Regions from separate parts of the Actinoplanes sp. NPDC021490 genome, predicted to be linked through region 1. Evidence: riboswitches for the same ligand, from Rfam matches in the RefSeq annotation. Region 1 holds a riboswitch; the other holds the start of a gene.
What was found. Region 1 has a riboswitch for thiamine pyrophosphate ahead of ACZ3I4_RS43390 (ECF transporter S component). Riboswitches for the same ligand answer to the same signal wherever they lie in the genome.
Positions count from the first base shown of each region.

Region 2: linked by a shared signal. The riboswitch ahead of ACZ3I4_RS03000 (thiamine phosphate synthase) and the one ahead of ACZ3I4_RS43390 (ECF transporter S component) in region 1 are both predicted to bind thiamine pyrophosphate.

Region 1 is NZ_JBVHFW010000024.1:119,036-126,389, forward strand. It holds gene ACZ3I4_RS43375 (hypothetical protein) at 1-168, shown strand, start outside; gene ACZ3I4_RS43380 (DUF6328 family protein) at 134-670, opposite strand; gene ACZ3I4_RS43385 (alpha/beta fold hydrolase) at 702-1,523, opposite strand; TPP riboswitch at 1,640-1,742, shown strand; gene ACZ3I4_RS43390 (ECF transporter S component) at 1,812-2,384, shown strand; gene ACZ3I4_RS43395 (ABC transporter ATP-binding protein) at 2,403-3,851, shown strand; gene ACZ3I4_RS43400 (energy-coupling factor transporter transmembrane component T family protein) at 3,848-4,648, shown strand; gene ACZ3I4_RS43405 (helix-turn-helix domain-containing protein) at 4,664-5,359, opposite strand; gene ACZ3I4_RS43410 (SDR family NAD(P)-dependent oxidoreductase) at 5,283-5,903, shown strand; gene ACZ3I4_RS43415 (sensor histidine kinase) at 6,095-7,354, shown strand, end outside.
Region 2 is NZ_JBVHFW010000001.1:636,047-643,400, reverse strand. It holds gene thiC (phosphomethylpyrimidine synthase ThiC) at 1-174, opposite strand, end outside; gene thiD (bifunctional hydroxymethylpyrimidine kinase/phosphomethylpyrimidine kinase) at 242-1,003, opposite strand; gene ACZ3I4_RS03020 (thiamine phosphate synthase) at 1,000-1,707, opposite strand; gene ACZ3I4_RS03015 (thiazole synthase) at 1,701-2,453, opposite strand; gene thiS (sulfur carrier protein ThiS) at 2,450-2,647, opposite strand; gene thiO (glycine oxidase ThiO) at 2,647-3,651, opposite strand; gene ACZ3I4_RS03000 (thiamine phosphate synthase) at 3,648-4,226, opposite strand; TPP riboswitch at 4,220-4,331, opposite strand; gene ACZ3I4_RS02995 (ABC-F family ATP-binding cassette domain-containing protein) at 4,367-6,013, opposite strand; gene ACZ3I4_RS02990 (class I SAM-dependent methyltransferase) at 6,046-6,660, opposite strand; gene ACZ3I4_RS02985 (hypothetical protein) at 6,757-7,354, shown strand, end outside.

The DNA.
Region 1 (7,354 bases):
GGACGCGACCTGCTGGCCCTGCGCGCCCTGGCCTCCCAGCCGCTGAACCGCCTGGCCAAGCTGGGCCCGGACGTCGCGCAGAGCTGGCGCAACGGCGACGCGGCGGCGGTCGACGCGCTGGCCGAGCTCGAGCTCAAGCGGCTCGGTCTGCGGGCCGCTCGTCGCTGACCTCTTCGTTCTCCTCCTCGGCGTCGTCGTCGATCCAGTTGTGCCGGAACCACGGGATCGCGGCCCAGAAGGTGAGGAAGAAGGCGGCCGCGATGCCGGTGAAGAGGAACGCCAGCCAGCGGACCAGGATGAAATCGGTGACCAGCAGGACGCACGAGAGCATCGAGATCAGCAGGAACGCCAGGCCGCCGGTGGCCATGCGGTGGGCATAGCGCACGAGCTCGGGCTTGCGGCCCTGACGGAACAGCGCCCGGTGGAACGCGACGGGCGCGATGATCATGGCGGTGGCGGCCGCGGCGGCCAGCAGCGCCACCACGTACGTGTCCTTCTGGAACTGGGTGACGTCGGGGAAGCCGTTGCTGAACGGCAGGGTCAGCAGGAACGCGAACAGGATCTGGATGCCGGTCTGTGCGACCCGCAACTCCTGCAGAAGATCGGCGAAGTTGCGGTCCCAGCGTTGTTTCTCGGTCTCGTGCTTGATGCGCGCCTTCTCAGCCACCATGACGCTGCGGTTTCCCCTGATTCAACAGCAATCAAACTACGCCGATACGTGCGATGACCGCGTCGGCCAGCGCCGCCGGGGCCTGCTCCGGCACCCAGTGGCTGACGCCCCGCATCGCGACCATCTGATAGTCGGCCTCGACCCAGTCCCGGGTGCGCAGGGCGGCGGTCAGCGAGACCACACCGTCGCGGTTGCTCCAGACGTACGTGGTCGGCACGCGGATGATGCCGGGCCCGTCGGGCGAGTTGCCGGTGGTCGCGCGATACCAGTTCAGGCCGGCGGTCAGCCGGCCCGGCTCGGTTCGCATGGACTCGACGTATTTGTCGCCCTTCGAACCGATCGGCTTGAACATCGACCGCAGCACGGCGCCGTTGCGGGCGAGCAGGAGGCGCTCGGCCACCGGCGACTGGAAGACCTTGAAGTACGCCATCCGGGCCCGCTGCGTCGCCCGGACGCGCAGGGCCAGGCCCAGAGCCTTGGGGTGCGGCACCGAGACGGCGGTCAGCGTGCGGACCCGCTCGGGATGGGCCCCGGCCAGCCACCAGCCCACGGCCGCGCCCCAGTCGTGACCGACCACGTGCGCGGACTCGACACCGAGCGCGTCGAGCACGGCCACGGCGTCGGCGGCCGGCTCGGACAGGCGGTAGGCGCCGACGTCGGCCGGGCGGGCGCCGGGTGAGGTGCCGCGCTGATCCAGGGCGTACGTGCGCAGGCCCCTCTCATGCAGCCGCGGCGCGAGCAGGTCGAACTCGCGGTGGTCCTGCGGAAAGCCGTGCAGCAGCAGCACCGGACGGCCGTCGGACGGGCCGCCCTCGTACACGTCGAAGGTCAGGCCCCGCGCTTTGATCTCCATGTGATCACTCCCTCGCTGTCCCTTGACCGTGACCAGTGTTAGCGTCATCGAAACACACAGCGAGATTCGTTCATGACGGATGTGGGCCGTGGCTCGCCGCCGTTCGCGGACAGATCTCGTTCCGACAGGGGAGCGCACAGCGCTGAGAGTGCGGGCGACCGCAGACCCTCGCACCTGATCTGGGTAATGCCAGCGCAGGAAGTTCGGTCTTTTCTCCAGCCGCGTCGTGTCCGGGTTCCGGCCCGGCGACGGCGTGCGTCTCCTCCCGGTACTCACTGGGAGGTTCGTATGAACAACCGTTGGCGGACGATCGACATCGTCATAGCCTCGATCATCGCCGTGGCCTTCGGCGTCATCTTCTGGGCCTGGGGCCTGCTCTACAACGGCCCGGCCGACGCCATCCCGCTGCCCGGGCGGGCCCTGCTCTACGGCGTCTGGCTGGTCCCGGCCGTGCTCGGCGCGCTGATCGTGCGCAAGCCCGGCGCCGCCTTGTACACGCTGTCGCTGGCCGCGCTCGTCTCGGTGGCGATCGGCACGAGCTGGGGCTGGACGATCGCCGTCCAGGGCCCGCTCGAGGCCCTCGGCGCCGAGCTGATCTTCGCGATCTTCGCCTACCGGGTGTACCGCCTGCCGGTCGCCCTGCTGGCCGGGATGACGGCCGGCATCGTCGCCGCCGTCTACGACGTCTTCGTCTGGTATCCGGAGACCGCGTGGGGTTCCTTCCGCATCCCGTACGTCCTCCTCACCGCCGCCTCGTCGCTGGTCATCGCCGGGCTGGGCAGTGTGCTGCTGACCCGGGCGCTGGCCCAGACCGGTGTTCTGGACCGTTTCCCGGCGGGCCGCTCGCGCGCGCTCGTCTGATCTGGTGCGATTCCCGTCATGAGTGAGGTCGTCCTCCGCGATTTCGGCTGGCGCCATGCGGGCCGCCGGGCGTGGGCCGTTCGCGGGGTCGACCTGCACATCGCGAACGGCGAACGGGTGCTCCTGCTCGGTCCGTCCGGGGCCGGCAAGAGCACCCTGCTCGCGGCGCTGTCCGGGCTGCTGCCCGAGGACTCGGGTGAGGCCGAGGGCACGATCGAGATCGACGGCCTCGACCCGCGCAAGGCCCGCGCCGCCACCGACGCCGGGCACGGGGTGGGCATCGTCTTTCAGGACCCGCAGACCCAGCTGGTGATGGCCCGCAGCGGCGACGACGTGGCGTTCGGCCTGGAAAATCGGGGGGTGCCGGCCGCGCAGATCTGGCCGTGGGTCAGCGACGCCCTGGACCGGGTCGGCTTCCCCTATCCGATCACCCGCTCGACGGCCGCGCTGTCCGGCGGCGAGGCGCAGCGGCTGGCCCTGGCCGGGGTGCTGGCCCTGCGGCCCGGTCTGCTGCTGCTCGACGAGCCGACCGCGAACCTCGACCCGGCCGGGGCCGCGCTCGTGCGGGAGTCGCTCGGCCGTCTGTCCGGCACGACGACGATCCTGGTCGAGCATCGGGTGGCCGAGGCGTTGCCGCTGGTCGACCGGGTGGTCGTGCTCGAGCCGGGCGGCGGGGTGCGGGCCGACGGCGCGCCCGACGTGGTGTTCGCGTCCTACGGCGACCAGCTGGCCGACGAGGGCGTGTGGGTGCCGGGCTTCACGGTTCCGCCGCTCAAGTCGGCCACGGCGGCCACCCCTGATCTCGTACGGGCGGAGAACGTCTCGCTGGCCCATCGGCTCGCGCCGGTGACCCTCGGGGTGGGCGCGGGCGAGGTGCTGGCCGTGACCGGGCCGAACGGGGCCGGCAAGTCCACCCTGGCCCTGATGCTGGGCGGGCTGCTCGCGCCGACGGGCGGGCGGATCACCGGTTTCGGCGACTCCCGGCCGCCGCACAAGTGGCGCGCGGCCACGCTGACCGGGCGGATCGGGTCGGTCTTCCAGAACCCGGAACACCAGTTCGTCACGTCCCGCGTCGCCGACGAGCTGGCGGTCGGGCCGCGGCGGCTGGGCCGGTCGTCCGCGGCGGTCGCGGCCACCGTCGCCGACCTGCTCGACCGGCTGCGCCTGACCAAACTGGCCGGGGCCAACCCGTACACCCTCTCCGGCGGCGAGGCCCGCCGGCTGAGCGTGGCCACCGCCCTGGCCACCGCCCCGCGGCTGCTGGTGCTGGACGAGCCGACGTTCGGCCAGGACCGCAAGACGTGGATCGAGCTGGTGACCCTGCTGGCCGCCCTGCGCGACGACGGCCACGGCATCCTGGCCGTCACCCACGACGACGACTTCGTCCGGGCCCTGGCCGACCGCACCTTCCGGCTGGGCACCGTCCGCCGGCCCGACCCGCTCCCCCAACGCCGGCCACGCTCATGACCCTCACCTTCGCGCCGATCGCCAACCCGTCGGCGCCGCTCGCCCGGCGCAACCCGGTCGCCAAGCTGGCCGCCGCGCTGCTCTTCTCGCTGCCGCTGCTGGCCACTCTGGACCCCTTGACCCCCGCCATCGCGCTGGCCATCGAACTGGCCGTGGTCCCGCTGTTCGGCCTGCGCTATTCGACGCTGGCCCGGCGCGCGTGGCCGGTGCTGGTCGCGTCGCTGGGCCTGCTGGTCACGATGGTGCTGTTCTCGGCCAACCGCACCGGCACCCTGCTGCTCGAGCTGGGCCCGTTCGACGTCACCACCGGTGTCCTGACCTCGGCCCTCGGCCTGATCCTGCGGTTGTTCGCGGTGGCCGTGCCCGGCGTGCTGGTCTTCGCCACCACCGACCCGACCGACCTGGCCGACGCGCTGGTGCAGAACGCCAAGGCCCCGGCCCGTTTCGCCATCGGCGCGCTGGCCGCCTTTCGCCTGCTCCCGCTGCTGGGCGCCGAGTGGCAGATGCTCACCCTGGCCCGGCGGGCCCGGGGCATCGACGCCGGCCGCAACCCCGTGGCCGCCGTACGCCTCTTCGTCTCGACCGTGTTCGCCCTGCTGGTCGGCGCCCTCCGCCGGGGCGGCAGGCTGGCGGTGGCGATGGACGCGCGCGGCTTCGACTCCGGAATCCCGCGCACGCACGCCCGCCGGCAGATTTTCCGCGCCGCCGACACGACCCTGATCGTGGGCGCGCTCGCGCTGTCGGCGCTCGCGCTGGGCGTGACGATCGCCCTGGGCCTGTTCCGCCCGATCATCTGAGCCGCGTTTCGTGCCTCAGCCCGGGCCGTAGATCACGATCCAGTGGTCCCGTTCGGTGTCCTGCAGGATCTCGGCCTGAAAGGCCTGCCAGCCGCGGGCCGGGTGCCGCACGCGTTTCACACCCGACCGGCCGGCCGCCACCTCGCCCCGGGCCCAGTGACTCCGGAACCCGGCGCTGGTCGCCCAGAGCTGCGCTTGCAGGGACCGCAGATATTCGTCCTCCGGATATCGCCCGATCGCCGACCGCAGCTCGGCCGTGGCCCATCGGGCATACCGGTCGGCGCCCTCGTCCCCGAGCACGTGCCGGGCCGCCGCCGTGAAGCCCTGGTGGACGATGTTGCGCCGGAACCGGCTCGCACCGGTGACCGGCCCGAGAAGCTCCGCCGCGGCGGCATTACGGGCCAGCACGTCGAGGCGCCCGTCGTGCACGGTGACCGGAACGGTGTCATCGAGCCCGCGCAACAGCCGGACCAGCCCCGGGCGGACCTCGCTGTCCGGGGCGAGCGGTTCCACGGGCAGCTCCCCGGCCAGCCGGAACAGGTGATCGCGCTCGGTGGCGGTCAGAAGCAGGGCCCGGGCCAGCGCGGACAGGACCTCCCGCGACGGCCGGGGCACTCGCCCCTGTTCGAGGCGCGTGCAGTATTCGACCGAGATGCCGGCCGCCTCGGCCAGCTCCTGCCGGCGCAGCCCCGGCACCCGCCGCCGCGACACCCGCCCGTGCGAGGCCGGCCGGCTCGACCTGCTCGTCAACAACGCCGCCATCTCCACCACCCGCGCCGGCCAGGGTGACATGGCCGAGCTCCGCGCGATGTCGAGGCCGAGCGTCGCGGACCTCGACGAGGTGCGCGCCGTGTGGGAGGTGAACGTCTTCGGCGTCCTGGCGGTCTGTCAGGCCATGCTGCCGCTCCTGCGCGAGTCGTCCGGCGCGCGCATCGTGAACGTCACGAGCGCACTGGGCTCGCTCACCGCGGTGGCCGACCCGGCGTCCGCGCTGCATGCGGCCTACGAGCCCATCTACGCCGCCTCGAAGACCGCGCTCAACGCCGTGACCCTGGCCATGATGATCGAGCTGGAAGCCACCAGCATCAGGGTGAACCTCGTCTCGCCGGGCTTCGCGAACACCGCCCTGGTCAATTTCGAGGGCACCGAGCCGGTGCCGGACGCCGCCCGCGAGATCGTCCGCGTCGCCCGCCTCGGCCCGGACGGCCCGACCGGCACCTTCACCCTGTGGGACGACGTAACCATCCCTTGGTAACCGGCCCCAGTTTGTCCTGCGCCCGCGCATCCCGCACCCTGCACGCGATCGACGCCGTATACCAGCATCGGCCCCCGTTATCGGCGCGGGGACGTGCTTCGTAACGGCCGGTCGGCGCCCCGCCGGACGGCCCGAGGCGGGCTTACTTTCGGCAGTAGTGGGGGCCGGGACCACGTCGATAGCCTGGCCGGATGGGCACGCGCCGGCAGTGGGCTGGGGACGGGGTCATCGCGGCCGTTCTGGTGGCTCCGGTTCTGGCCAATCACGGGATGAGCGCCGACGTGCCTGGCGTTCTCGGGGCGCTGGCCGCGGGGGCTGTCATTGCCGGGACCCTGCGGCGCTGGCCGCTCGCGGGCCTGATGGTTGTCGTGCTGGGGACGCTCGTGGACGGGAACTTCGTGTTCGCGCTTCCGGTCCTGAGCTACTTCGCGGGGCTGCGCACCGAGCGGATCCGGGCCGTCGCGGCGGCTTTCGTGATCGTTGCGGCCGGCGGCACGACGCTCAACTTCGCCGTGCTGGGCACGAGCCGGGCCGAGTGGTTCTCCCTGACGATGACGCTGCTCCTGCTGGGCGTTTTCCCGTGGCTGGCCGGCCGCTACCGAGCGCAGCAGAAGCGGCTCGTTTCGGCGGGGTGGGAGCGGGCCGCGCGGCTCGAGTCGGAAAGGCGCATGGTCCGGTTGCGCGAACGTGCGCGGATCGCTCAGGAGATGCACGATTCGCTCGGGCACGAGCTGAGCCTGATCGCGTTGTCGGCCGGGGCGCTCGAGACGACACCGGGGCTGGCCGGCCGGGAACGCGCGGCGGCGGGGCGGATCCGGGAGTCGGCCGCCACCGCCACCGACCAGCTGCGCGAGATCATCGGCGTGCTGCGCGAGGAGGGTGAGGCCGCGCCGACGACGCAGGAGGACATCGGCGCGCTGGTCGCGAAGTCGCGTGACGCCGGGATGTCGATCATCGTGGAGACCGTCGGTGAGCTGCCCCGGAGCGTCGAGCGGACGGCCTATCAGGTGGTGCGGGAGTGCCTGACCAACGCGAGCCGGCACGCGCCCGGCGCCACCGTACGGGTCACCCTGCGCGACGACGGCGATGTGTCGACGATTGCGGTGGTCAACGACGCACCGGAGAGGGCGGGGGCGGCCGGGGCCACGGGGCGCCTCGGGCTGGTGGGGCTGCGGGAACGCGTACGGCTGAAGGGGGGAAGTCTGGTCGCTGAGCCGGCGCCGGACGGCGGTTTTCGCACAGTGGCCGAGATCCCGCGGTCGGGTGAGCCGGCGCCGGACGAGACCGGGGAGACCGAAATGCGTCGGCGGGCCCGTCGTAGCCTCGCGGCCGCGGTGCTGACTCCGGCCGTGCTGGCGCTGGTGACCGCGCTCGGTTACTACCCGTTCGCGGTGGCCGGGTCGGTGCTCGAGGAGTCCGCTTTTGATCGGATGCGCCTCGGCACGCCGCGG
Region 2 (7,354 bases), on a different contig from region 1:
GGTGCGGCCGCTGATCCACGGCGCGCGCAGCGGGGGCAGGCCGTTCTCCGGTGCGCCGCCCGGCCCGGAGGTGTCGTACAACCGTACGGGGTCGTTGCCGTCACTCAGCTCGACCGACGCGAACGGCACCCGGATGTCCGAGCGTGAGCCCTCGACGTACACCTTGCGCCTCATGTTTCCTCCCAAATAGGTACAAACCTGGCAGCGTCAGGGCGCAGTTGTCCCATGTGGAACGCCCGTCCTAAATTGCGAAGTGGTCCAGCGGCCCGGGCCCACTGCCCAGCCGCCAGTCGCGCCCACCGGCGAGCGCGGAACTCACGTATTGCTTGGCCCGGCGTACGGCGGCCGGCACCGGATCGCCGAGGGCCAGCCGCACCGCGATCGCCGACGAGAAGGTGCAGCCCGAGCCGTGGTTGTTGGCCGTCGGCACCGGCTCGCCGCGCAACGTCTCGGTGGCGCCGTCGAAGTGCAGCACGTCGATCGCCAGTTCGCTGCCGGTCACCACGACCGCCCGCGCACCCCCGGCGGCCAGCCGTTCCGCCGCGCCGGCCATCTCCGCGGCCGTCTCGACCGGACTCCCGACCAGGGCGGCGGCCTCCTGCCGGTTCGGGGTCAGCACGCACGGGTGCGCGAGCAGCGGCGCGACCGAGGCGGTCTCGGCCAGCCGGGCGCCCGAGGTGGCCACCAGCACCGGATCGACGACCAGGTGGGGCAGGCGGCCGGCGTAGGAGGCGATCAGCTCGCCCACGGCCGGGTCACCGATCATGCCGACCTTGACCGCCGCTACCGGCAGATCCGTCAGCACCGCCTCGAGCTGCGCGGCCACGATGTCGACCGGGATCGGGTGGATGGCCGTCACGCCCAGAGTGTTCTGCGCGGTGACGGCCGTGATGACCGAGGTCCCGTACGCCCCGAGCGCCGCGAACGTCTTGAGGTCGGCCTGGATGCCGGCGCCGCCGCCCGAGTCGGACCCGGCGATGGTCAGCACGACGGGCGGTGTCACGAGGACCACACCCCGGCCCGGTCCCCAGCCTGTGGATAAACCACCCCGCCCGCTTGACGGGGTGTATTTTCATTCCTCTCCCCAGGGTGGGTGGGGGCTAGGGAAGGCAGACCAGTAGCCAAGCGATCTTGGGCGACGACCGAAAAAGCGGCAGCCAACTCAGCAGCCAAGCCCCCGGGATCAGCAGCCCTCATGATCGCCCCCAGCACGGCAACCCCACGAGCCCCCGCCGCCGCACACTCCGCGGCCCGCCCAGCGCTATCAACCCCGCCGAGCGCAAGCCAAGGCACCCCACCCGAGACCCGCGCCGCACCAACCGCCCCAAGAGCCGGCCCATATCCCGGCTTCGTCCGAGTCGAATAGACCGGCGACACGGTCACATAGTCCACGTCGGACACCTTCACCCCGTCGTCATGACAGGACCGCCCGACCAACCCCACACCGGCATCCGGAAGCGGATCGGCCGCCGCCAGATGAACGGCCCCACCCCCCAGCGGATCCGGCCCGGCCACGATCAACCGCCCAGCCGGCACGACCGCACGCAGCGACTCCGCGAGCGCCATCCTCTCGGCGTACGGAAGATCTCTCTCCCGCAGAATCACCCACGCCGCGCCGCCCGCGACCGCCTCCCGCACCACCGGAACGAGCGGCCCCCGAGCGATCCGCCGGTCGGTGAGCACGACCAGCCCGCCCGGGATCACCACTGCGCGATCCCGGCATCCGAGGTGGACGCCAGCGCATGGAACCGCCGCGGAATCCGCCCGGCCGTGTAGGCGAGCCGCCCCCCGATCACCGCATGCCGCATGGCCGCCGCCATGGCCGCGGGCTCGTCGGCCCGGGTGATCGCGCTCGCGATCAGCACCGCGTCGCAGCCCAGCTCCATGGCCAGCGCCGCGTCCGAGGCCGTCCCGATGCCCGCGTCGAGCACCACCGGCACGTCGACGCTCTGCCGGATCAGCCGGATGTGGTGCGGGTTGGAGATGCCGAGACCCGACCCGATCGGCGACCCGGCCGGCATCACCGCGGCGCAGCCCACGTCGGCCAGGCGGCGGGCCAGGATCGGGTCGTCGCTGGTGTACGGCAGCACCGTGAACCCGTCGCCGACCAGCGTCTCGGCCGCCGCGAGCAGCTCGACCCCGTCGGGCAGCAGGGTCCGCTCGTCGCCGATCACCTCGAGCTTGACCAGGTCGGTCTCGAAGGCGTCCCGGGCCAGGTGGGCGGTCTTCACCGCGTCCCCGGCCGTGTAGCAACCGGCCGTGTTGGGCAGCACCCGCACCCCGAGCCGGTCGAGCATGGGCAGCAGGCCCGGCCCGGCCGCGTCGACCCGGCGCAGCGCCACGGTGACCAGGTCGGTCCCGGAGGCGACGATGGCCTCTTCCAGCGCGGCCAGGCTGTTCGCCCCGCCCGTGCCGAGGATGAGCCGTGATTCGGTGAACAGTTCCATCGTCATCCTCCCTGCGCGGCGGTCAGCACCTCGACGGAGTCGCCGTCCGCGAGCGTCGCCCGCGTCCAGGTCGACCGGGGCACCACCTCGCCGTTGACCGCGACCGCCACCCCGCGCCGGGCCTCGGTGATCGTCTCGACGAGCGCCTGCACGGTCGCGGCGTCGCTCCGCAGAGCCTTGCCGTTGACGGTGAGCAGCATCAGAACCTCCGCGGCGAGAAGTCGGCGAGCATCGGATCGGCCGGGTCGCCGAGCACCAGCCCGGCGATCAGCTCGGCGGTGACCGGGGTCAGCAGGATGCCGTTGCGGAAGTGCCCCGCGGCCACCACCACACGTTCGTCGAGCCGGCCGAGCAGCGGCGCGTTGTCCGGCGTGCCGGGCCGATGACCGGCCGTGGCCTCGGCCAGCTCGAATTCGGCCAGCCCGGGCACCAGGTCGAGGGCCGCCCGGAGCAGCTCGTGCACGCCGCCCGCGGTGATCAGCCGGTCGGTCCGCTCCTCCTGGGTCGCACCCACCACGACCTCGCCGTCAGCCCGCGGCACCAGGTAGACCTCACCGCCGTCGACCGACGCGTCCAGCACGTGCCGCAGCAGCCCTTTCTCGCCGCGCAGCCGCAGCACCTGCCCCTTGACCGGCCGGATCGGCAGCCCGGTCAGCGCCGCCGTGCCGCATCCGGCCGCCACCACGATCTGCCGGGCGTCCACGTCGGACAGTGCTTCGACCCGCTTGGGCACGATCCGCGCGCCGAGCTTTTCCCGCAGCGCGCTCACCACCTTGCGCGGGTCCACCTGGGTTTCCCGAGGGGCAAAGACCCCGGCCCGTACGCGGGGAGACAGCGCCGGTTCGAGCGAGCGCAACTCGGTGGGCCGCAGCAGGGGCAGTTGCTGACGGGTCCAGACGCGGGCCCGCCGGGCCAGATCGTCGGCCGTCATCGCCAGGCTCAGCGTGCCGGTGTCGTCATAGCCGACATCAACCCCAAGTTCCCTCGCGTACGCGGGCCACAGCTCGGCCGACCGCTCCATGAGCCCGATCAGCGCCGGGTCCTCGTGCTCGGATTCGCCGCCGGGCGCGAGCATCCCGGCCGCGACGTGCCAGGCGCCCTCGTCCCCGCCGTCCAGCACGGTCACGTCCGCGCCCCGCTGCACGAGCCGCCACGCGATGGCCAGCCCGATGATTCCGCCACCGACGACCGTGATGTCGCTCACGACAGTTCCTTCAGGAACGCCGCCGTCGCACCGGCCGGATCGGTGGCCACGGCGGAGATCGCGGCCACGCCGTAGCAGTCGAGGAGCGCCACCCGGTCGGGCGTGATGCCCGCGATCGCGATCACCGGCGTGCCCGGCACGGCATGGGCCACCGCGGCGACGCCCTCGGGGCCGATCGGATCGGGAAGGCCGGATTTGCTGCTGGTCGCGAAGGCCGGACCGACCCCGAGATAGGACGCGCCGTCGGCCACCGCGGCTCGCGCCGACGTGGGGTTGCGGCAGGTCGCGCCGAGCACAGCGGCCGGCCCGAGCACGCGGCGGGCGGCGGACACCGGCAGGTCGTCGGCGCCCACGTGCACGCCGTCGGCGCCGGCCGCGAGGGCCACCCCGATCCGGTCGTCGACCAGGCACAACGCACCGACCGGGCGGCACAGTTCGAGCGCGGCCGTGGTCAGCGCGTACGCCTCGCGGTCGTTGGTCTTGACTCTGATCTGCACGGCCACCGGACCGTGACCGAGGACGCCCCGGACCACGTCCAGCGAGTCGGTGACGATATGCAAACGCGGCAACGACAACGGTCGCTCCTCCCTGCGCCGGCATGATCCGGATCAGGTTCGACGGTCGGGGGCCGCGTCAGCCCCCCTCTCAGCCCGGTGCACCGGACTCCCGTGGGGTTGTGTTGTCTCGGACCATAACCCGCCCGCGCCGCAGTTGGCTACCGCACGTCCCAGACCGGTTCCGGCGTCTCGACGACCTCGCCGTCGCTCTGGAACAGCACGAAGCGGTCGAAGGACCGGGTGAACCAGCGGTCGTGGGTGACCGCGATCACCGTCCCCTCGAACTTGTTCAGCCCCTCCTCCAGCGCCTCGGCCGAGGCCAGGTCGAGGTTGTCGGTCGGCTCGTCGAGCAGCAGCACCGTCGCGCCCGACAGCTCCAGCAGCAGCACCAGGAACCGGGCCTGCTGACCGCCGGAGAGCGTGCCGAAACGCTGGTCGCCCTGGGCCGACAACTCGTACCGGTTGAGGGCCTTCATCGCCCCGGCCCGGTCCATTCCGGACCGATGGTCGTCGCCCCGCCAGAGGATCTCGACCAGGGTGCGTTCGAGCAGCTCGGGCCGGTCGTGGGTCTGCGAGAAATGTCCCGGGCGCACGCGCGCGCCGAGCCGGGCCACGCCGTTGTGCGACACGTGCGACAGGGGCGCGCCGTCGACCGGTTTGTTCTCGGCCTCGGGGTCGCTGCCGCCCGCCGCGAGCAGCCGCAGGAAGTGCGACTTGCCGGTGCCGTTGGCCCCCAGCACGGCGACCCGATCGCCGTACCAAATTTCCAGATCGAACGGAAATGTCAAATCTTCCATCTCGAGCTGTTCGCAGATCACCGCGCGCTTCGCCGTACGCCCGCCGCGCAGGTTCATCCGCAGCGACTGATCCTTGGGCGGCAGTGGCGGCGGGCCGGCCTCTTCGAACTTGCGCAGCCGGGTCTGTGCGGCCTGGTAGCGCGAGGCCATGCCGTCGTTGAAGGTGGCCTTCTGCTTGAGCGACAGCACCAGATCCTTGAGTTTCTGGTGCTCCTCGTCCCAGCGCCGGCGGTTCTCCTCCATCCGGTCGTGGCGGTGCACGCGCGCCTCGTGCCACGACGCGAACCCGCCCGGATGCGTCCAGGCCGAGCCGCCCTCGACGGCGACGACCCGGTCGGCCGTCTGGGCCAGCAGCTCGCGGTCGTGCGAGACATAGAGCACGGATTTCGGCGACTCGCGCAGCCTCGCCTCGAGCCAGCGTTTGCCGGGCACGTCGAGGAAGTTGTCCGGCTCGTCGAGCAGCAGCACCTCGTCGTCGCCGCGCAGCAGCAGGTCGAGCGCGAACCGCTTCTGCTGCCCGCCCGACAATGTCCGAACCGGACGGTGCCGCACCTCGTCCCACGTCTTGCCGAGGATCGCGACGGCCACGGTGTCGAAGAGCACCTCGGCGTCGTAGCCACCGGCCTCACCCCAGTGGGCCAGAGCATTCGCGTACGCCAGCTGGCTGCGCTCGGTCTCGTCGAGCCCGGCGGCCGCCTTGGCCAGGCGCTCGCCCGCCGCCCCGAGCTCGGCCTTCACCAGCGACAGGGCCAGATCCTCGAGCGTACGGTCGTCGCCGATCATGCCGATGAACTGGCGCATCACGCCGAGGCCGCCGGACCGCGCGATCGAACCCTCGGGCAGCGCGAGATCGCCCGCCACCATGCGCAGCAGCGTGGTCTTGCCCGCGCCGTTCGGCCCGACCAGCGCGACCTTGGCCCCCTCGCCGACCCGGAACGCGACGTCGGCGAAGAGCCGGCGCCCGTCGGGCAGCACATAACCGGCTCCTGCGACATCCACGTAACCCATGGCGGCAATCATCCCGGGCCGGGCCGGAATCGTCAGTCGGTTTTCCGGGTCACCCTGAGCACGCGGAAGCCCTTCTGGCTGGCCTTACGCTCCACCTCCCAGCCGTTTTCGACCAGCCAGGTGTGCAACGAGTCACCACCGAGATGCCGGTTGATCACCAGCCAGGCCGCGCCGCCGGGCGCGAGCCGCGGCAGCCAGCGTTCCATCAACGCCCGCAGCTCGCTCTTGCCGACGTGGGTGGGCGGGTTGCTCCAGATCTGGTCGAACGTCACCTCGCCGGGCACCTCGTCGGGGGCGGCCACCCGCACGCGGCCGGCCAGTTCGAGGGTCTCGGCGTTCAGCGCGGTCAGCTCGCGGGCGCGCGAGTTCACGTCGACCGCCCACACCGTCGCCCCGGGGGCCTCACTGGCCAGCACGCAGGCGATCGGCCCGTAGCCGCAGCCGAGGTCGAGGAACGTGCCGGCGACACCGGCCGTGGGGAGGTCGCCCTTGCGCAGCAGCACGGCCGTGCCGGGGTCGAGCCGGCCCGCGCTGAAGATGCCGGAGGCGACGGCCAGCCGGTAGTTCCGGCCGGCCACGCTGAACTCGATCTCGCCGCGGTGGTCGGGCGTGGCCGGTTCGGCGCTGAAGTAATGTTCGGCGCTCACCGGACCAGTTTGCCGCCGGTCAACGCGCGAGCGTGCGCCGGGGTGCCGCACATGCTGTGCGTTCATCGATCACCGTGCGCTCCTAGCCTGGTCGGCATGCGGTACGGCACCCCTTCCCGAGCGGCCCACCGCGCGACCGCCGACGGCGGCCTGGTGCTCCCGGTCCGCGGCATCGGATCGGGCGGACAACACCGGCCGCCGCCGGCGCCATCCCCGCCGCGGATCCCCGTCCAGCGCGGACGACGGCGGGCGGCGCCCACCCGGCCCACAGTCGAGCCGCAGCGCGCCGTGCAGTGGCTCACCCAGGGCCTGGCCGGGGTCATCCTGCTCGGGCTGGTCCTGATGGTCGGCTTCCTGGTGATGGCCTCCGACCGGCGTCCGGACGATCGCGGCGGCACGGTCACGCCGGCCGCGGCGCAGCCGCCGACCCTGGGCGAGGTCTTCGGCGAGCACGACGTCCTGCGACCGGCCGGCGCCACGGGGGCCTACCGGGTCGAGATGCGGCACTTCGGACGGGACTGCCTCGAGGCCACCACCGGCGAGCTGGGCGCGCTGCTCTCGGCGAACGGCTGCAGCGAGGTGGTGCGGGCCGGCCTGACTTCCCCGTACGAGGGTTATCAGGTCACCGCCGGGGTGTTCACCCTGTCCGACGCCGAGAGCGCGGCCCGGGTCAACGACCTGGTTCGCGAGCAGG